DNA from 3 places in the Mesorhizobium sp. WSM2240 genome. Region 1 is predicted to be linked to each of the others. Evidence: riboswitches for the same ligand, from Rfam matches in the RefSeq annotation. Region 1 holds a riboswitch; each other region holds the start of a gene.
The links. Region 1 has a riboswitch for cobalamin ahead of ABVK50_RS13205 (CbtB domain-containing protein). Riboswitches for the same ligand answer to the same signal wherever they lie in the genome.
Positions count from the first base shown of each region.

Region 2: another riboswitch for cobalamin. It lies ahead of ABVK50_RS23530 (ABC transporter ATP-binding protein); the one in region 1 lies ahead of ABVK50_RS13205 (CbtB domain-containing protein).
Region 3: another riboswitch for cobalamin. It lies ahead of ABVK50_RS28445 (ABC transporter substrate-binding protein); the one in region 1 lies ahead of ABVK50_RS13205 (CbtB domain-containing protein).

Region 1 covers NZ_CP159253.1:2,691,095-2,698,117, reverse strand. The annotation lists gene ABVK50_RS13230 (adenylate/guanylate cyclase domain-containing protein) at 1-1,249, shown strand, start outside; gene ABVK50_RS13225 (isoprenylcysteine carboxylmethyltransferase family protein) at 1,267-1,743, opposite strand; gene ABVK50_RS13220 (DUF1624 domain-containing protein) at 1,740-2,735, opposite strand; gene ABVK50_RS13215 (aldo/keto reductase) at 2,812-3,642, shown strand; gene ABVK50_RS13210 (gamma-glutamylcyclotransferase) at 3,644-4,333, shown strand; cobalamin riboswitch at 4,401-4,599, shown strand; gene ABVK50_RS13205 (CbtB domain-containing protein) at 4,635-4,814, shown strand; gene ABVK50_RS13200 (CbtA family protein) at 4,827-5,585, shown strand; gene cobU (bifunctional adenosylcobinamide kinase/adenosylcobinamide-phosphate guanylyltransferase) at 5,578-6,093, shown strand; gene cobO (cob(I)yrinic acid a,c-diamide adenosyltransferase) at 6,093-6,707, shown strand; gene ABVK50_RS13185 (substrate-binding domain-containing protein) at 6,780-7,023, opposite strand, start outside.
Region 2 covers NZ_CP159253.1:4,744,939-4,751,961, reverse strand. The annotation lists gene ispG (flavodoxin-dependent (E)-4-hydroxy-3-methylbut-2-enyl-diphosphate synthase) at 1-248, opposite strand, end outside; gene ABVK50_RS23540 (bifunctional helix-turn-helix transcriptional regulator/GNAT family N-acetyltransferase) at 330-1,268, opposite strand; gene ABVK50_RS23535 (zinc-dependent alcohol dehydrogenase family protein) at 1,344-2,384, opposite strand; cobalamin riboswitch at 2,510-2,719, shown strand; gene ABVK50_RS23530 (ABC transporter ATP-binding protein) at 2,891-3,694, shown strand; gene ABVK50_RS23525 (ABC transporter substrate-binding protein) at 3,691-4,635, shown strand; gene ABVK50_RS23520 (iron ABC transporter permease) at 4,665-5,651, shown strand; gene ABVK50_RS23515 (3-hydroxybutyrate dehydrogenase) at 5,762-6,544, shown strand; gene ABVK50_RS23510 (patatin-like phospholipase family protein) at 6,555-7,023, shown strand, end outside.
Region 3 covers NZ_CP159254.1:6,831-13,853, reverse strand. The annotation lists gene ABVK50_RS28465 (hypothetical protein) at 1-306, opposite strand, end outside; gene ABVK50_RS28460 (class I SAM-dependent methyltransferase) at 504-1,199, opposite strand; gene ABVK50_RS28455 (ABC transporter ATP-binding protein) at 1,162-1,947, opposite strand; gene ABVK50_RS28450 (iron ABC transporter permease) at 1,949-2,992, opposite strand; gene ABVK50_RS28445 (ABC transporter substrate-binding protein) at 2,999-3,988, opposite strand; cobalamin riboswitch at 4,214-4,421, opposite strand; gene ABVK50_RS28440 (hypothetical protein) at 4,683-4,955, opposite strand; gene ABVK50_RS28435 (RHE_PE00001 family protein) at 5,361-6,542, opposite strand; gene ABVK50_RS28430 (rRNA adenine N-6-methyltransferase family protein) at 6,741-7,023, shown strand, end outside.

The sequences.
Region 1 (7,023 bases):
GGTTTCTGCTTTTCTTCACGCTTCCAGGATCGGCCTTTTCGACATGTCCTGGAACGTGCTCTGTCCCGGTTGCGGCGGCGTTCTCGACGCCAACGCTTCGTTGAAGACGGTGCTCAAGGACGAATATGTCTGCGCGCTCTGCGCGGACGGATATTCGCCGACGCTCGATGAAATGGTGGAGGTGACCTTCACCGTCAGTCCACGGGTCCGCAAGATCGCGGCGCACAATCCCGACGAGCTTCCGGTCGTCGAATACCTTCGCCAGGTTTACTGGGGCTCGGGCGTCGAACTGCCTGAAGAAGGCTATGAAGAGGCAGTTGAAGGCTTTGTGCTCGAGAGCCTCGAACTTCCGCCCGGCGAGAAGGCGATCCTGTCGATCCAGCTTCCCCCGGAATTCATCATCGTCTTCGAACCGGTGACGCATTCGGCGCAGTTCATCGACGTGAAGGGCGAGCCTACCCGCGAACGCCAGAACCTTTCGCTGGTCTTCGACAAGGATCACGTCCACAGCCAGACGCTGGAGATGCACCCCGGGCCGCTGCGGATCGCATTCGACAACCGGACAGACAGGCGGGCTTTGCCATCCGTCTGTATCGCAGGCGACGTGCTTCACGGTCTGCTCGGCAGGCGCCGGCCGTTCGTCACGGCCAAGCGGCTGTTGACCAACCAGACCTTTCGCGACCTTTATCGGACCGACACGCTGACGGTGGACCAGCGGCTGAAGATCACCAGCCTGACCTTCCTTTTCACCGATTTACGCGGCTCGACGGAGCTTTACGAAAGGGTCGGCGACCTTGTGGCTTTCGACCTCGTCAACGCGCACTTCCGCGTCCTGAACGAGATCGTGGCGGGAGAGGCCGGCGCCGTCGTCAAGACGATCGGCGATGCGGTCATGGCGACGTTCCCGACGCCCGATCGCGCGGTCGCGGCAGCGCTCAGGATGCGCGAAGCCATGCGCGAACTGAACGCGAACAGCGGCCGCGAGGATCTCCTCCTGAAGATCGGCGTCCATGAAGGTCCCTGCATTGCGGTGACGATGAACGAGCGCCAGGACTATTTCGGCCAGACGGTCAACATCGCGTCGCGTGTCCAGGGCCTCGCCAACTCGCAGTCGATCTTCGCTACAGGGTCAGTCGTGAACGACACCAAAGCTGCGGATCTCCTGCACATGAAGGATCTCACGCCTGTTTCGCAGGGCACGTCGCTGCGCGGTATCGAGCGCGAGGTGATGGTCTATGCGATCCCGTAGCTCCAGACGGACTGCCCTCAGATCCAGCGCCTGACCCGCTTGGCGTAATCTCGGTATTTCTTGCCGAACCGCGCTTCCAGATGCTTCTCCTCGCGCTCGATGGCGAGTTTCTGGGTCAGGAAGGCGGCGGCGACGGCAAGCGGCAGGAACCAGGCGATGCCGGTTATCAGCCCGACGCCGATCATCAAGAGCGTGTTGCCGAGATAGATCGGATTGCGGGTGAAGGAAAACGCGCCGGTCGTCACCAGATGCTCGGAAGCCTTGTTCGGCATGATGGTTGTCTTGGCGCGGGCCATGGTGCGCATCGCCGAAAAGTCGAGGGCGACCATCGCCGCGACGAGGAGCCAGCCGGCGGCGAACAGTATGTCGGAGAGGGGCGCCGAAATCCACGGCAGCGGAAAGAGCAGGCCGAGCGCTATGCTGATCGCAATGGCCGCGAGATAGATGATCGGCGGCCACGGCAGCCGGTTCGGGCTGTTCTGGATATCGGTCATGGCGCGCCTCCCTCGAGAATGGAATTGTCGGTCTCAATGGTGCACTGGCCGGCGAACGTTTCGATTTGCGAGCGCAATTCGGCGCTCTGGTCGCCCGCAAAGAGCCTCTTCAGCAAACCGTCCGGTTCGAGTGCGTCCAACATGCACACACAATAGCGCGTGCAGAACTCCGCGTCGCGGCTCTCCTCGCATGTCGCCTCGCAGGAAGCGCGGAACTGCACCTCCGGCGTTTCGATCGGCGCCGGAAAGCCTAGCGCAAACAGCCAAAGGCCGGCGATCAGCACCGGCTGGTGGATCAGATAGACGGCGAGGCTGTGCCGGCCGGCAAAGGCGAGCGGCCGCGACCACCGCCCCGTATCGATGCCGGCCAACCAAGCGAAAAAGCCATGCGACGCGGCCAGTTTTGCCGAAGCCAGCCCGATCAACACCGCCCCGAACCATGGAAATATCGGCACATAGTCGTTGGAGCGCGGGTTCGCCGGCGACAGGCCGGTCCACCACCACGCCGGGTGGGCGAAGAATTCCGAGCGCAGAAAGTTTGGCGCGGCGATTATCGCTGCGGCGGCGATAAGCGTCAGCCACCAGGGCAGGCGCAGGAAGGCGAGGCCGAGCAGGCTCGCCAGCGCGATCTGGTGCAATATGCCAAAAAAAATGAAGCCGCCGGGCACAGCCAGCCAGGTGACCAGCGAGATGGCAGCCGCGGCGCCCGCTACCATGGCGAGCCGCCGCCAGAAGCCAGGCCAGCGCATGCCGCGACCATGGGCGAGGAACAGGCTGACCCCGACCAGGAACAGGAAGCTCGACGCGATGCAGCGCGCAAACAGCTTCCAGCCGCCCGCAGCCGTTATGCCGGTCTGGGCATAGCCGAAGAACTCCAGATCCCAGGCGAAATGGTAGATCGCCATGGCGGCGAGTGCAGTGCCACGCGCGACGTCGAGGGCTTCTATGCGCCCGACCGGCTTCTCATCGAGTCTGGATTGTTCAGGATACATGCGGCGCGTGTTATTGGAGCGGAGTCGCGCAACCGTTATCACGGATGTGCGATCGGCAAGAACCGGAGAATTCCCCATGCACAATGTGTACGCCAATGGAGCGGCAATTCCTGCTCTCGGCCTCGGCACCTGGACCCTGAAAGGCGACCACTGCGCAGAGATGGTGGCGGAGGCGTTGTCCATCGGCTACCGCCATATCGACACCGCAGCCGCTTACGACAATGAAGCCGCCGTCGGATCGGGGTTGCGGGCGTCCGGCATTGACCGGGACGATATCTTCGTCACCACCAAGATCTGGTGGACCGATCTCGCGCCGACAGATCTCATGCGCTCGGCTGAAGCGAGCTTGAAACGGCTTGGTTTGAACCAGGTGGACTTACTCCTGATCCACTGGCCGAACCCGAAAATCCCGCTCGAAGGTTCGATCAAGGCGCTGAACGACGCGAAACGCTCCGGGCTTACCAAGCATATCGGCGTCTCCAATTTCACTACCAAGCTGCTGTCTCAAGCGATCGCGCTGTCGGATGCGCCGCTCGTCGCCAACCAGGTCGAATATCATCCCTATCTCGACCAGACGAAGGTGCTGCGCGCCTGCCGCGAGGCCGGGATGGCGATGGTGTCCTATTGCCCGCTATCCCGGGGCGGCTCGCTGTTTACGGAAAGGGCCGTGACCGACGCGGCGGCGTGGCATTCCAAAACTCCAGGCCAGGTTGTCCTGCGCTGGCATGTTCAGCAGGAAAGCGTTGTCGCCATCCCGCGCACCAACAGGTTGGCGCGCCTGGCGGAAAACTTCGCGATCTTCAATTTCGTGCTGTCGGATGCCGAAATGGCGGCAATCTCGACGCTGTCAAAGGCCAACATCCGGATCTGCGACTACGATTTCTCGCCGCAATGGGACGCTGCGTAATATGCCGCCGAGAAGAATGTCGCTGACGCCCGAGCTGGTGGCGCGCTGCCACCGGACGGTCGAGGATTCCGGACCCGAACCGGGCCTGGCCTATCTCGACGACGAGGACTACGAAGCGATGCTGGATGCAACGCTTGCCGAACTTCCCGAGGGCGCACCGGCCTGGCTGTTTGCTTACGGCTCGCTGATCTGGAGGCCCGAACTGGAGCATGTCGAGGAGCGGCTGGCGCTTGCACGCGGCTGGCACCGCGCTTTCTGCATAAAGATGACGCGCTGGCGCGGCACGCTCGAGCGGCCGGGGCTGATGATGGGCCTAGACCGCGGCGGCCAATGCCGCGGCGTCGCCTACAGGCTGCCTGGCGGAAATTTACGCGAATGCTTCGCAAAACTGTTCCGGCGCGAAATGACCGCCAAGCCCTCGACCTACACGCCACGCTGGATGAAGCTGGAGACGGCCGAAGGGCCGATCACGGCGCTCGGCTTCGTCGTCAACCGCGGCGGCCGCACCTATGCCGGCAAGCTCGACGAGGAGGCTGTGGCGATGGCGCTGGCCGGCGCCTGCGGCCATCTCGGCTCAGGGCCGGACTATCTCTACAACACCGTCAGCCATCTCGAGGAACGCGGCATCCACGACCGCCATTTGTGGCGGCTGCAGCAATTGGTCGCCGAACTGATTGAAGAGGGTCGCTAGCGCGATTGCGACGTAATTCGCCTCGAAGCGCCGGGAATATGGTTTGCGGCATTTTCCGATTGTGCTTATCATCCGCCGTGTCGACGGTTCTGCGAGGAATCAATAGGGAATGCGGTACGGGCGATCGATTTGCCCAAAGCCGCGGCTGCCCCCGCAACTGTAAGCGGCTAGCTCTCCCCAGAGGCCACTGAAGAATTTTCTTCGGGAAGGCGGGGAAGGGCGGTGATCCGCAAGCCAGGAGACCTGCCGGCGACACAGACACTCTAAAGGCCCTCGGGTGGAGGGCGAAAAGGACATTAAGATGAATACTGCAGCTTCCTCTCTCGGTGTTTCGACTTCCGCTGCGTCGCGCGCCGTCCAACTCGGCTTTGCCGCCTTGCTCGGTGTTTTCATCGTCGGTTTCGCGGGCTTTTCGCAGATGGACGCGGTCCACAACGCCGCCCACGACTATCGCCATTCGATGGCGTTTCCCTGCCACTGAGAGGCTGCTGACATGAACGTTTTTCGCAACGTCGTGTTCGTCGCGGCGCTCGCCGGGTTATTGGCGGGTATCGTGATGACCGCGATGCAAACCTATGCCACCGTTCCGTTGATCCTGAAGGCAGAGACCTTCGAAAACGCCGGCGGCGGTCACGACCACGCCGCACCTGCCGACGCGGCTGCTGCAACGCCTCATTCGCATGACGCAGCCACGCCCGCCCACCACCATGACGAAGACGCGTGGGGACCGGCCGACGGTTTCGAGCGGCTCGCCTATACGGCTCTCGCCAACATCGTCACTGCCATCGGTTTTGCGCTGGTCCTGGTCGCGGTTTCGGAAATCTTCGGCGGCATTGCCAATTGGCGCCAGGGCATCTTCTGGGGTTTCGCGGGCTTTGCTGTGTTCACGCTGGCGCCGGGCCTTGGCCTACCACCGGAATTGCCTGCCATGCCCGCCGCCGATCTCGGCGACCGCCAGATCTGGTGGACTGCGACCGTGATTGCGACGGCCGTTGGCCTCGGCCTGATCGCGTTTCGCAGCGGGATGGTCTGGTCGCTTGTCGGCGTCGCGCTGATCGTCGCGCCGCACATCGTTGGCGCGCCGCAGCCGGTGAGCCATGATTCACCGATCCCTGCCGATCTCCACCATCAGTTCGTGGTCGCCGCCACGGTGACCAGCCTGATTTTCTGGGTGGTGCTTGGCGGGGTCTCCGGAGCGGTCCGCTCCAGGGTCGCACGGCCGGCTGACGGCCTGCGCGACAGTTTTGCGTGACGGCAAATCACTGACCTTTCTTCTCGGCGGTGCGCGCTCCGGCAAGAGCGCGCATGCCGAGAGGCTGGTCACGGCCGCGCCCGCGCCGTGGACCTACATCGCAACCGCGCAGGCATTCGACGACGAAATGGCCGAGCGCATCGCACTCCATCGAGGGCGGCGTGAAGATGGCTGGCAGACGATCGATGCGCCGCTCGATCTTTGTGGAGCAATTACCGGCGTGCCGGACACCCGCCCGCTGCTGATCGATTGCCTGACGCTCTGGCTGTCGAACCATCTGCTTGCCGACCATGACGTCGAGGCGGAGTCCGAGAAACTGGCACAAATCCTCGCGAAACCGCGCGGAAACTGGGTCGTCGTCGCCAACGAAGTTGGCCTAGGCATCGTGCCCGACAACGCCTTGGCGCGAAAATTCCGCGATGCCGCCGGGCGGCTCAACCAGAAGATCGCAGCGAAAGCCGATCGCGTGCTGTTCATGGTCGCGGGGCTGCCGCTGCAGGTGAAATGATGAAGACGATCGACGAACAAACCGCCGAGAAGCACAAGGCCAAAATGGCCAAACGTAAGGCCGTGCAGGATGCCGAGGTTGCCGGCAAAACTGTCGAAAAGGGCCTGCTGATCGTCAACACCGGTCCCGGCAAGGGCAAGACCACGGCGGCTTTCGGGCTGGCGCTGCGCATGATTGGCTACGGCCGCCGGATAGGCGTCGTGCAGTTCGTAAAGGGCGCGTGGCATACCGGCGAGAAGGACGCGTTTGCGGCCTTCGGCGACCGTGTCGTCTGGCACACGATGGGCGAGGGGTTCACCTGGGAGACCCAGGACATCAAGCGCGATGTCGCGGCTGCCGAAGCTGCATGGGCAAAGGCCGCCGAGCTTTTGGCCGATCCGTCAATCAGCCTGGTCATTCTCGACGAACTGAACATCGCGCTGCGCTACGACTATCTCGACGTCGACTTGGTGGTCTCAGCGCTGAAAAACCGCCGCGAGGGGCTGCATGTCGTCGTCACCGGCCGCAACGCCAAGCCGGCGCTGGTCGAAGCCGCCGATCTCGTCACGGAGATGGGCGCGGTGAAGCATCATTTTTCGGCCGGTGTGAAGGCGCAGCAGGGCATCGAGTTCTAGGGCGACGGTATCTCGGAACAAAAAGGGCGGCTCTCAGGGGCTGCCCTTCCGCATTTCTTGTGGCCGAGAGACTTACTTCGCCGGCAGTGGCATCCAGGCAGGCACCGCGACATCGGCATGCGCGAATTGCGGCAGTTTGGCCGAAAGCTCTTCCATGTTCTTGATATCGTTCTCGTTCAGCTGCGCCTGCGTGATCAGCGTCGGCGGCACGATGACCTGTCTGCCTGGGTCTTCTCCGGCCAGCATCATGGCGAGCGCGCGCACCGAGACCTGGCCGACGACGGCCGGATTGGTGGCGGCGGTGGCGGCCCAGGCG
Region 2 (7,023 bases), 2.1 Mb from region 1:
CGGTCGAGCCGCTCGCGAATGCCGGGCACGGCGGCGGCGGCCTCGTCGCGATCGACGGTGATGCGCACGATCTCGGAACCGGCGCGGTGCAGCGCCGCGACTTGGCGCACCGTCTGGTCGACATCGGCGGTGTCGGTATTGGTCATCGACTGGACGACGACCGGCGCGCCGCCGCCGACCATCACGCCGCCGACATCAACGCCGACCGACTTGCGGCGGGCAAAGGGGGCGGAAAAATACCCGGTCATCGGGCGGCCTCTTCGAGCGAAAATTCCGCCATGAGGTGGAGGACGGCGCTCGTTATGTCAATGGCGAAGTCGATTCGCAGGTCAGAGCGCGAGGTCCCAGGTCTGGCCGACAAGATCCTTGCCGAAGGAATGGTGGCGCTCCTCACCGACCAATCGGAAGCCGGCAGCCTGATAGATGCGGCGCGCCGAGACGAGCACGTCATTGGTCCACAGCGTCAGGGTCTTGTAGCCCTTGGCGCGGGCGAATCCGATGCACTCGTCGACCAGCCGGCGGCCGACGCCGAGACCGCGCGCCGAGGGCTCGACATAGAGCAGGCGCAGTTTCGCCACGTCGGCGGATTTGCGCATGAGAAAGACCGAGCCGACCACCTTGCCTTCGCGCTCCGCGATCCAGGCATTCTCGTGTTCCGGGTCGAATGACTTGACGAAGCCGGCGAGAATTTCGGCCGCCAGCGCCTCGTAGCTTTCGTCCCAGCCATATTCCCGCGCGTAGAGGACGCCCTGCCGGTGGACGATCCAGCCGATATCGCCGACCTGAAGCGGCCGCAGGCTATAGGAGACTTTCTCCGGCTTCTGATCCTGGCCGAGCAGGCGCTGAACCCGCTGCATGGCCGAGACGACGGCCTCGCGGTGTTCCGTGGAAAGGCGGCCGAGCAATCCCGCAACTTCTTCCCGCGACGCCTGGTCAAGCGGCTCGAAAGCCTTGCGGCCCGCCTCCGTGATCGTCAGCATGGACTGGCGTGCATCCGCCGGCGACGGTGCCTTGGTCACAAGCCCGCGGCTTTCGAATTTCTTCAGAAGACGGCTGAGATAGCCGGCGTCCAGCCCCAGGTCGCGGCCGAGATCGGTTGCGGTCAGGCCATCGCGGTGGGCGAGTTCGTAGAGCACTCGGGCTTCGGTCAGCGAAAAAGCGCTTTTGTGCAGCCGCTCCTGGAGCAGGCCGATCTGGCGCGTGTAGAACCGGGTAAACGCCCGAACATCCGCGATCTGTTCTTTGGATGGGATCGCGATTTCGGTCATCGGAGCCTCCGCTGCTCCGATCAATGTCATGGAAATAGTTGACTGAGTCAAGTAATTGCGTGAGAGCGCCGGGTGTCAAAAACTCGTGATGACGCCGATGCCCAGCCCCTCGAACTTGTCCATGGCCATCAGCGCTTGCGGCGCTTCGGCGAGGCTGATCTTTCTTCCAACGAGTTTTTGCGGCGCAAGCTTGCCGGTCGCGATCATGTCCATCATCGCGCCGTAGCGGAATGCCTGCATGCCGTGGCTGCCGAGAATTTCAAGCTCGAAGGCGATGACCTTGCTCATCGGCACCTGTGCCCTGGCATGGTCGCCCAGCATCAGCCCGACCTGAACGTGACGGCCGCGCCGGCGCAGATTGGAGATAGAATTGTAGCAGGTCGCGGGATGGCCGAGCGCGTCGATCGAAACATGGGCGCCGCCCCTGGTGACCTGCTTGACCGCGCGCACCACATTTTCGGTTTTGGCGGCGTTTATGGTGGCGACCGCGCCCATTTGCCGGGCGAAATCAAGCTTCTCGTCGGTCAGATCGATGGCGACGACGTTGGCGCCCATCGCTGTGGCGATCATGATCGCCGACAGGCCGACGCCGCCGCAGCCATGCACCGCGACCCATTCACCGGGTTTCGTCCGACCCTGGTCGACTATTGCGCGGAACGAGGTGACGAAGCGGCAGCCGAGGGCGGCCGCGGTGGCGAAATCCAGTTCATCCGGCAGGCGGACGAGATTGGTGTCGGCGAAGTCGAGCGCAACATATTCGGCAAACGATCCCCACGCGCTGAAACCAGGCTGGAACTGGCGCTCGCAGACCTGGTGGTTGCCCGAATTACATTCGAAGCAATGGCCGCAGCCGGCCACGAACGGCACGGTGACGCGGTCGCCGATGTTCCAATTCCTGACGTGCCCGCCAACCGCCTGGATAGTCCCGGCAAGCTCGTGGCCCGGTACATGCGGCAGCGTGATGTCCGGGTCATGGCCCATCCAGCCGTGCCAGTCGCTACGGCAGAGCCCGGTCGCCTCGACCTTTACCACCACGCCGTCGGGCGAGGGCGTGGGATCGGGGACGTTTTGCAGGCTTGGCGGCGTGCCGAATTTCTCGAAGACGACGGCTTTCATGGAGTTTTCCTGGTTGGTTCCGGCGTGCGAGACTCCGGTATATCGCCGCAATCACAGCGGCACAAACGGTGCGTCGTGACGGAGGCGAAATTGTGAGACCCATCTTGTCCCGGTCCGCGACTCCCGATAGCGTCACCCGTGATGGTTCCCCGAACGCGCGAGCGCCAGGGGTGAAAAGGGAACACGGTGCGGCTCTTTCGAGCCAATGCCGTGGCTGCCCCCGCAACTGTAAGCGGTGAGCAACGCTCGATAACGCCACTGATCCGACGATCGGGAAGGCCGAGCAATGCCGAGACCCGCGAGCCAGGAGACCTGCCATCACCTGAGTACTTGAACCGGACGGGGTGTGCCGGGAGGAAACGATGCGCGGCCGTCTCGACCCGTGCGATCCGCTTCCTTCCGCAGTCATTCGGAAGGAAAACGCGGTTGCAGAAGAATGATTCAGCCCTGTCGAGCGCTCCCACCGGAATGTGTCGGCTATCCGGCGTTGAAGTCGGAGAGCGGCCATGACCTCTCCCCTGATGACCGCATGCGAACTCAGCTATCGCTCGCAGTCGGGGCGGTTGCTCGTCGATAATGTCGATCTGCGGATAGAGGCGGGCGAAAGGCTGGCGATCATCGGCCCGAACGGCGCGGGCAAAACCACGCTCCTGCGCATGCTGGCCGGCGCGCTCGTCCCTGCCAGTGGCGATGTACTTCTCGGCGGTCGTCGCCTGCGCGATCTGTCTAACGTCGAAAGAGCGCGCAGCGTTGCCATCGTCGGCCAGATCGACCAGCCCGATCCGCGTCTGTCGGTCGTCGACTACGTGTCGCTCGGCCGCATCCCGCATTCGTCTGGGCGAAATCCGCGTGATGACGCTGGAATCGTGCAGAATGCGCTTGACTGCACTTCGATCGACGGTTTCAGCGATCGCCCGATCGGCTTCCTTTCCGGTGGAGAGAGGCAGCGTGCGCAACTGGCCCGTGCCATGGCGCAGGAACCGAAAATCCTCTTCCTCGACGAGCCGACCAACCACCTCGATCCGAGGGCGCGCGCCGAATTGCTGGACCTTGTGTCCCGCCTGCCGATCACGGTCGTAGCGGTGCTGCACGACCTGCCCCTGGTCGCCCCGTTCGCCACTAGGGTCGCGGTTATGACAGAGGGCAGGCTTCATGCCTACGGCACACCCCGCGAAACGCTGACCCAGTCCATCGTGCGGCAGGTTTTCTCAATCGACGTCTTCCGTGTGCGCCATCCGGCCGAGGATCGCGAACTGACGGTGTTCGACATCCCAACCCTTGAACGCACAAAAGGAGACCCGAGGACATGAAGACCTGCTCTCTTTCACTCGCATTTGCATTGTTCGCCGCCCCCGCATGGGCATTTCCGGTGACGGTGGACAATTGCGGAACTCCGCTGACCTTTGAAAACGCCCCCACGCGCGCCGTCATTCAGGATCTCAACATGGCGGAAATGGCGTTCGCCCTGGATCTGCAGTCTTCGATCGTTGGCCTGACCGGGATTACCGGCTGGTACAAGGTCGGCCCGGAATTTGCCGCCGAGCAGGGCTCCATCCCGGAACTCGCCCCGAAATATCCGACCATCGAGAATCTCGTGGCGGTTCAGCCGGACTTCTTCTTCGCCGGCTGGTACTACGGCATGAAGCCGGGAGGCGACGTGACGCCCGACACGCTCGCCCCCTACGGCATCAAGACGCTGGTGCTGACCGAAAGCTGTGTCCACCTCCAAAAGAACCGGTCCGCCGCCTCGCTCGATCTGCTTTTCGGCGACATGGAGAAGCTAGGAAAAATTTTCGGCAAGGAGCGCGAGGCCGAAGCTTTGATCGGGAAATGGAAAAACGAGCTCGAAGAGATCAGGAGCAAGACACCAGCAGGTGAAACCCGAGTCTTTCTCTACGATTCCGGCGAAGACAAACCCTTCACAGCAGGCAAGTTCGCGATTCCGACGGCGATGATCGAAGCGGCCGGCGGCCGGAACATCATGGCGGATCTGGAAACCAGCTGGGGCACGACGGATTGGGAGACCGTGGCGACCCGCAATCCCGAATTCCTGATCCTGCTCGACTACCAGGACGACGCCGGCTATCGCAAGCTCCTTAACTTCCTGAAGGCGCATCCGGCGATGAAGGAAACGGATGCGGTCAGGAACGAACGGTTCGTTGCTCTGCGTTACGCTGAACTCACGCCCGGGCCCGCCAACATCAAGGCCATCGGCAAGGTCGCAAAGGCCATGCATCCGGACGCGTTTTGACGGCGATGCAGGCACGATACCGCCTGAGCATGGTGGCAGGGACGGCGGCAATCGCCGCCCTGGCGCTGCTTTCAATAGCCTATGGCTCGACGGTCATCCCGGTGTCCGAGGTGGTCGCGGCGCTGGCTGCTTCGCTCGGTTTCGTGGATGGAAGCGTATCGGGTCCGGTCGGCAGGATCATTCTCGATCTGCGCCTGCCGCGGATGCTGCTCGCCATATCAGTCGGCGCAGGCCTTGGAACCGTCGGCGCTCTCCTGCAGACGGTAACACGCAACGACCTGGCCGACCCCTTCCTATTCGGCCTGTCGTCCGGGGCTGCCGCCGGCGCCGTCTCGGTCATAACCATGTTCGGCGATAGATTCGGTGTCTGGACGCTGCCTGCGGCCGCTTTCACTGGCGGAATCCTGGCCGCCGGAGTCGTCCTGCTGCTGGTCAGCCGTGTTCGTGGGCAAGGACCGGAGCGGCTGATCCTCGCCGGCCTCGCGGTCTCCTTCCTTTTCATCGCCCTGACCAATTACATGGTTTTCGCGGGCGACCAGCGCGCCGCACATTCGGTTCTGTTCTGGACGATGGGCGGTCTCGGGCTCGCCCGCTGGGACAACATCTTGCTGGCGACGGCCGGCAGCCTGCTCATCCTCGCCTTTGCCCTGTACAACAACCGCAGGCTGGACGCGCTACTGGCCGGCGAAAGCACGGCCGAAAGCCTCGGTGTGGACGTTGCGCGGTTTCGCGCCAAGGTTTTCATCGCGTCGGCGTTCTCGACGGCCCTCCTCGTCTCCGTTGCCGGCGTCATCGGCTTCGTCGGCCTGATGGTCCCGCACCTTGCGCGTGGTTTTGCCGGTCCGCTCCACGCCCGGCTGATAGCCGCCTCCGCCGTGTTCGGCGCGGTGCTGATCCTCGCCAGCGATCTTGTCGCCCGGACGCTTCTGCCGCCACAGGAATTGCCGATAGGCATCGTAACCAGTTCGATCGGTGCGTTGTTCGTGGTGGCCATGCTGCTGCGCCGGGCGGGTTGAGGCCATCGGCGCCACCGGCTTGCATGAACCGGCGGTTCGGCCGGATACGCTTCGCAATTTCGCTGCAATGCAATATGTATGCTGCGACGCAACATCATCGGAGAAGCATCATGACCGCAAGAAGGACCGCCATCGTCACCGGCTCGACCTCGGGCATCGGCCTGGCAATTGCCCATGCACTTGCTGCCGAGGGCTGCAATGTCGTCGTCAATTCCTTTTCGGATACGCCGCAGGATCACGCGATCGCCGAGACAATCGCCAAGGAGCATCCAGGCGAGGCCGTCTATATCAAGGCCGACATGTCGAACGCCTTCGAATGCCGGGCCCTGGTGGAGCGGGCGGCGGAGAAATTCGGCTCGGTCGACATCCTCGTCAACAATGCCGGCATCCAGCATGTCGCGCCGGTGGAAGAATTCCCGATCGAGAAATGGGATGCGATCATCGCGATCAACTTGACCTCGGCCTTCCACACCATCGCGGCCGCTGTCCCGCTGATGAAAAAGGCCGGCGGCGGGCGCATCGTCAACATCGCTTCGGCGCACGGGCTTGTCGCTTCGCCGTTCAAGTCGGCCTATGTCTCGGCCAAGCACGGCATTATGGGCCTGACCAAGACCGTCGCGCTGGAACTCGCCCGCGACAAGATAACGTGCAACGCGATCTGCCCCGGCTATGTGCTGACGCCGCTGGTCGAAGCGCAAATCCCCGACCAGATGAAAGCGCACGGCATGGACCGCGAGACAGTGATCCGCGAGGTCATGCTGGATCGCCAGCCGACCAAGCAGTTTGTCACGGTGGAGGAGATCGCGGCGACGGTTTCGTTCCTGTGCTCGCCGGCCGCAGCCCAGATCAACGGCACGCATATCTCGGTTGACGGCGGCTGGACGGCTGAGTGAGGACACCGCAATGACCATCAACGGCCATGCGCCGAACAAGAAACCGATCAACATAGCGCTGCAGGGCGGCGGCTCGCACGGGGCGTTTTCCTGGGGCGTGCTCGACCGGCTGATCGAGGACGGGCGGCTGGAATTCGCCGCCATCTCCGGCACAAGCGCCGGCGCGATGAACGCGGCGGCGCTGGCCGACGGCTGGGTGCGCGGCGGCGCCGACGGAGCGCGGCAGAAGCTTTACGATTTCTGGCGAGCCGTGGCGCGCAAGGGCCGCTTCAGCCCGGTGCAGCGCACGCCCTGGGACGTCGCCTGGGGCAACTGGTCGGTGGAGAACACGCCGGGCTACATCTGGTACGACACGGTGTCGCGCATGCTTTCGCCCTATGTCGCCAATCCGCTCAACCTGAATCCGCTGCGCGATGCGGTCCGGGACGAGATCGACTTCGACAATGTCCGCGCCTGCAAGGAGATCAAGCTGTTCATTT
Region 3 (7,023 bases), on a different replicon from region 1:
CTCAATGCCAACTTGAACGTTCGCTTCAACATCCTGCCTGACTGGCACGGCATCGGGGGCTGGCGTGTGGAAGACCGTCGACGACATGTTGCAACCGAGCGTGCAGCATGTCGGTCCCTCAAGGGGGCCGTCCGATGGAGTTGGGTCGGAACTGGTGACGCAGAGCGGGTTGCCGAAGGCATCCAAAATCCCGTCGTGCGGAGCAGCCGCGAGGGACCAGGACACGAAGAACGTCTGCAGCAACAGGACAAGTGTCGCGATGAACGCGACCGTCTTGTCTTTCCTGTGTGCCGCTAAGTCGAGCATTCGGCCTCCGGCGATGCTCCTAGCATGACAGCGGCGAGAAACGAACAGGTTTCAATTGCGGCCAATCGACTGACAGTCGCATCCGTCTGAGTTGAATTTGTATCGCATCTGCGTCCCTCATCCCGGGATCGTTATCCAATGGCCGCATTTGAATTCAGTGCCTGCCGACATTGCCACAACCCAGTTCGACACGCGCATTACCTGGTCACTGGTGTCACAGCCGAGAGGACAAAGAACGGCGCCCCGCCAGGGTATGGCAATGCATTTAACAGATGATGCCAGGAGTGAACGTCACCGAAGCTGGCATCGTTCAGGAGCTTTTCGGCGTCAGGCTGTGTAAGCCCGGCGTGAAATGGCAGTCGGGCAGCGAGATCGGTCGTATAGGTCGATTGATTCCCTGGATCGACGGACCACAGGCCGTCCGACACCACAATCCTTCCATCCGGGCGAAGCAGCATTCGCGCCTTTTTCAATGCCGCGAGCGGGTCCTTAAGCGTCCACAGAACGTTGCGGATGGTGACTATATCGGCGCTGCCGGGCGTTGCTGCGAAGTCGTCGATCGACGAGACGATGAAGTTGATATCCAGCCCTCGCAAAAGCGCATTCCGCCGGGCATGCGCCAGCATCTTGGCTGCTCCGTCGATGGCGGTTACCCGGTGCCCGAGTTCGGCGGCGGCCAGCGCACACGCGCCAGTGCCCGAACCCAAGTCGAGAACATCCTTCGCGTCAGCGGTTGCAAATGCCGCTCGCAGAACTATGAGCCATTCGGCTTTGTGGCGGACATGAGACGCCGCTCCATCGAACAGCGGGGCGCGACGGTTCCAATATTCGGTGACGTCATCAAAGACGGATGTGTCAGACTGCACGGTGGACCTCGTTCGCGTCGTGGACATGAACCCACGGGCGGCCGTCCGGGTCATAATGAAGTCTCGTTTGCACCCCGTAGACCCTTTCCAGAAGCTGGCTGGACAGAACATCGCGGGGAATTCCATCGACCTCGGCCTTGCCGTCGTGGATCATGATCAGCCTGTCGGCGAAGCTCGCAGCAAGATTGAGGTCGTGCAGAACGACGATGGTTATAATCCTGCGTTGGCGGGTGATTTCCCGGACCTGTTTCATCAGCAGCATCTGGTGACGCATGTCGAGCGCGCTGACAGGTTCGTCCAGAAGCAGCACTGCAGGTTCCCGCATCAAGGCCTGCGCGAAATACACAAGCTGCCGTTGCCCGCCGCTGAGAGTCTCGACGCGGCGCTGGGAAAGGTCGATCATCCCGAGCCGATCAAGCACGGACGCGGCACGGCGCAGAGCGACATCGTTCAGGCGAAGGGAAAGGTGCTCTATAGATCCGAGAAGCACCACTTCCAGCGCGGTCAGTCCGCCATGCGAACCATTGTCCTGCGGCATGAAGCCAATACGGGCCTGCCACTTTCGGCGATGGGCGGGGCTGTATTGTTCTTCGCCAAGGCGAAGGCTTCCTCTCCTGGCGGCATGGTCTCCGAACAGGGTGCGCAGAAAGGTCGACTTTCCCGCGCCGTTCGGACCGACGATGCCAGTCACTTGGCCTGCCATGAAGTTGATGTTGAGATCGTCGACGACGGGAACATTGCCGTGCGCCAGATCGAGGTCAGTGACCGACAGCATCTCAGTATTCCCTCGAACGTCGAAGGATGAGATGAAGAAAGAACGGCACGCCAATGACGGCGGTGACGATGCCGACCGGCAGCAATACGCCTGGCATGATGATCTTCGAGAGAACCGAGGACAGTGAGAGCATGACCGCACCCACACACCCGGCTGCCACGAGAAGGTAACGCTGGTCTTCACCGACCAACATCCGGGCGATGTGCGGAGCGACCAATCCTATGAAGCCGATCGTGCCGACGAAGCTTATAGCCGTGGCGGTCATCAATGAGACCAGCGCGATAGTTGTCAAACGCAGGCTCGAGACGGAAACCCCCACCGCGCGTGCGCGCTGCTCGCCGAGGCGGAGAGCGGTAAGCTTCCAGGCATTGAGCATCAACAGGGGCATGGAAACTGCAACCGCGGCCGCCGTCATGAGAAGGTTTGTCCAAGTCGCTTTGGCGAGCGTCCCGAACATCCAAAAGACGATCTGCTGCCCGACCTCGGGCGTGGCGTGAAACTGCAGAAGCGACTGCAGGGAGTGGAACAGGAACATCAGGGCGATCCCGGCCAGAATCATCGTGTCGCCCATCATGCCGCGCATGTTGCCGACAACGTATATTAGGGCAGATGCCAAGCACGCGACGATGAAGGCGCAGGCCGGGGCTATGAAGAGCGGATTGAGACCCCATCCGCCGTTGAGAATTGCCAGCGAAGCTCCGAAGCCTGCCGCGGAAGCCAGCCCCAGCGTGTAGGGACTGGCCAACGGGTTGTCGAGCAACGTCTGCATCGTCGCGCCGCTCGAGCCGAGCGCGACGCCAACGACAATCGCCATCAATGCCATCGGCAGGCGCAGCGTCCAGACGATGATCTGCGTCGTTGGGTCAGTCGTTGCCGGACTTATCAGCGCGGCGACGACGTCGGGGACCGGAAGCAGAGCCGGCCCAGTCGCGATATCGAAGACGAGGGAGACGCAGGCAAGGACAAGCAGGCCAGCGACAAGCGTCACCTTCCTGCGCTCCGCCGCCCGATGCCGCGACAGGGCAGCGTTTATGGCTTCGCTCATGAGGGCCTACTTCAAGCCGGTCATGAAGGTGCCGCTCGGCCGGATCGGCAGATAGCGTTCGTAGAAGGCGAGATAATTCGACTGCGGATCAATGTCCTTGAACAGGTCCGGGTAGAGCGCCTTGGCGAAATACTGCACCGAGGTGTAGTCCATGATCGTCCGGGATGCGCCCTGATAGACGGCGTGAAGTCTTCCGTTTTCAATCGCAGGAAGCGAGCTCCAGCCGGGACGCTGCGTGAAGTCCTTCAGCCGTTCGAGCGCCTCCGCCGCGGTGACTCCTTCGCCCATCAACTGGCCAGTCGGATGCTTGCGCCATTCCGAACCTGCCATCATGACGACCTCTGGCCTGGACGCCAGGACCTGTTCGGGAGCGACCGGCCCCCAAGTCCGTACAACGTCCTTCGTGATGTTGTCGCCACCGGCGACTTCCGCGATCTTGCCCCACATGTAGTCGCCATAGCTTGGCCCCTGTTCTTCGGGACCCTTGCTACCGAGTTCGATATAGACGGACGGGCGCGGCTGTCCGGCCTTTTCAATCCGGTCGCGAACTTCCTTGATCGAGGTTTCGTATTCCTGGGCAATTTTCTCGGCGCGGTCCTCCGCTCCGATAACCTTGCCGATCAGCCTCGTGCTGGCGACATGGCGTTCTTCGGTTTGAGCATGGTAGTCCACCACCACCACGGGAATCCCTGCATCGACGATGCGCTGGAAGTCGCCGCCGATGCCGTTGACCTGCCATTCGGCAAGGATGGCGACGTCAGGTTTCAGGGCGATCAGCTTCTCCACCGAGAAGGTGCTGACCTCGACTTCGCCAACGTCCGGAATCTGGTCAAGGGAAGGCCGAACTTTCAGATAGGCCTGCCAGTTGGCCGGACGCCAGTCGCTCCAGGCGGCTTTGGAAATGCCGACAAGCTTGTCCATCGCGGCATCGCCGCCGATCGCCCAATAGTCCTCGAAATAGAGACCGAGAACGACGCGCTTGGCCGGAACTTCCATTTCGAAGGTTCGACCGCTGACATCGGTTATTTTAGCGGTTTCGGCAAATGCCGATTGGGAAAGAAGCGCGGCAAGAGCTGACACGACAATTGTTTTGAAAACAGAAAGGAGAGAACGCGGCATCGCAAGACCTGTGTTGTGGCTTCCGTCACCGCGAACCGAACGAACTCCATGCATAGGCATGCAGCTCGTCACACCAAAAGGACACCCCGCCCTACGGTTTCGCGCGTGACCACGGCTGACGGCAGGTTTCCTGGCTCGCGGGTCCCGGTTTTTCGTCGCCTTCCCAGGGAACTTACCCCAGTGGCATCTGACGAAAACTCGCCGCTTACAGTTGCGGGGACAGCCACGGATTCGGCCCTTCTTCGGGTCGTCCTCACCGTGTTCCCTTTTCATCCGCTACGAACGCGGAACCGTCAGCGTTGTGGGTAGCAGTGTGGGCACATCCGGTCAAACGATAAACCGTCGAACTCACTCAGCAGGTGCCGTTCTGGATGCATCCCATTTCTTGCGGCGGTTTTGACGTCGACGAGCACTGGCAGGGAACCAGTAGGACGGCCGATCAGTTTCCCAACCCACTGTTACGGGCCGCATCGCTCCCGCTTCTGACCTTGCTCGGGCAGAGCGATCGCATCCGCGAGAGAAATCGCGCGACGCTCTGCGCAAAGCAGTGCCACAGCGATCACATTGTGTCTCAGTCGAGCTTCTCGACCACAGCGGCCTGATCCGGCACCAGCCTGACGCGGTATTTTGCATCGGCGCAGGTCAGCATCCAGACGGCATCCTCGTCAACCGAGGGGTCGCGCATGGCGTTGGCGGGCTCCGCGCAGGCAAACCCCTGTTCGCGAATCTGGTCGCCGACCAACGCGGCCGCCGCCGCATCGTCGGAACCCGTCTGCGCGGCGGCCGGCAAGGCGCAGAACGCCATCGCCAGAACGACGGTCCATCGTGACCTGATTGTGCGCATGCTCGGAACCTCCGGGATGGACCCACTGTCGATGTCGCATTGTTAGCATGATTCACCGCGACGAAAAGCAGACTTTGGCCCCCCGTAACGGGCGCGAGCCTCCCGCATGCGGCACATCGAGTCGCCTCTTGCCGGGCGGAAAGCAATGCGGCCACCGCGGCTACGGCTGGTGCGTCGAGCAGTTGCGCCGGTTTTGCTTCTACGGTACGGCGCGGTCCTCATACATGAACCCATCGGTCGCGGCCCTTTTGCATAGCCTGTTTCGATCCGCGCGACAGAAGTCCCAGCCCAATGATGAACGCTTCGAGCCGGAACGCGGCAGGTACTGTCATTCCATACGTGGACCGCCTCCCCCCGGCATCGAAGAAATAGGTCTGGTTCGGGTCCGGCCGCAGATGCAACGATCTAGATGATCCCCCACGCCCTGTAGCGCCCCCTGCCCGTCACCTCCCGGATGTGGAGCTCGGCGATCAGGCCGAGCGCGGCGCGCTGTGTGATTTTGAGCTCGGCCGCGATCAGCCCTGCCGACACCGCCGGCCGCGCCAGCACCAGGTCGATCAGCGCCGGCAGGCTCGAGTTTTTTCGCCGGTTCCTCAGCCGGCGTTCCATCTGGCTTTTGGCCATCACCAGCCGGTCGAGTTCCTTCAGTCCAGCTGAGGCCGCTTCGGCAAGGGCGTCGAGGACGGCCATCAGCCGGGTGGTTCGAATTGGGCTTTTGCGCCGCTCCCGCGAAACGATGCGCAGCCCGGCGTTCAGGCAAAAGAGATGCGAGCCGACCTTGCCGGTCTCCCGCAACAGCGCGGCGACGAGCAGATTGCCGAGCCAATGCTGGTGCTGCAGCGGTTCGATGTCCTGCCAGGCGTCCCAGGCGATCGCCGCTTGCAGCACCGCCGGCATGCCCTCGCTGCGCAGCCGGCCGACGACCGCGAGCCAGTCGGCCAGCCGCTGGTCCTCGTCCCAGTCGAGGTCGCGGATCAGCGGCCCGAGGCTGTCCGGCAAGGCCTGCCGCGCGTTTGCCCCCTGCCCTGCCGTGTCGACCTCCGGGCTGTCCGCGGCGCGCGGCGACAAATCTTCGCCGGCAAGCAGTCGGCTGGAGCGGGCCAGCACGGCGTCGATCTCGGCCAGTTCATCGGCAAGAGCATCGTCCTGGTCGGCCTCCTCAGCAGGGTCGGCGTCTTCGTTCGGCGCCGCGGCATCGGGCCTGGCGGCACTTGCCGCGCGCGCCGCGTTGCCGTCCTGCCCTTCGCGGCCGCGCAGGGTCGAAAGGCCGACGCGAGAAAGTGCCCAGTCGGGCTTTTGCGCAAAAATGCGGCGGCGGGCGCGCAGCACCGCGTGCGCGCGGGTCAGCTCGTGGGTCGGGGTGCGGACGTCCATATGGGCGTCGTGCAGGACTAGGTCTTCGGCGTGGACGAGCTCGCCGTCGAGCCACAGCGCGGCCGCCGCGTCGGCAAAGTTTTGGCGCTCGACACAACCCTCGCGGACCGGGCTTTTTGCCAAGCGCTCGTCGAGGCGGGCGAGAAGGTCGTCGGCGCGGGCCAGCGGCCCCAGCAGGGTGTCGAGGGGCAGGTCGGAAAAATCGTAAGCCATTGATTCGTTTGTAGCCGATTCGCGCTACCGAAGCTATCTCGCCACTGGCTTCCGCCACAGGTGATTTCTTTGAGGACAGAATACACTAACGATAAGTACCTCTTATCGATAGTGATGGATTTCACGGCGCAAAACCGCTAGAGTCGGCGCAAAGCACCGCCGCAACGGCTGTGGAATCCGCTTGGAATACACGCCTCGATGCCCAATCAACCGTTCACGCCTGAGGAACTCGCCATCGTCCGTCGCGCCTATGCCCGCCAGATAGCGGGCGCCGCCGCAACCATGGACCCACGCGTCGAGGCCGCGTTCGCCGCCGTTGCGCGCGAAACCTTCCTCGGCGACCCGCCGTGGCTGGTATCCGACCTGCGCGGCGGCTACAGGCCCCTGCCCTGCGCAGACCCCGTCCTCGCCTACCAGGACACGCTCTTCGCGCTGGCCCCGGACAGAGGCGTCAACAATGGCAGCCCGTCGCTGCACGCCC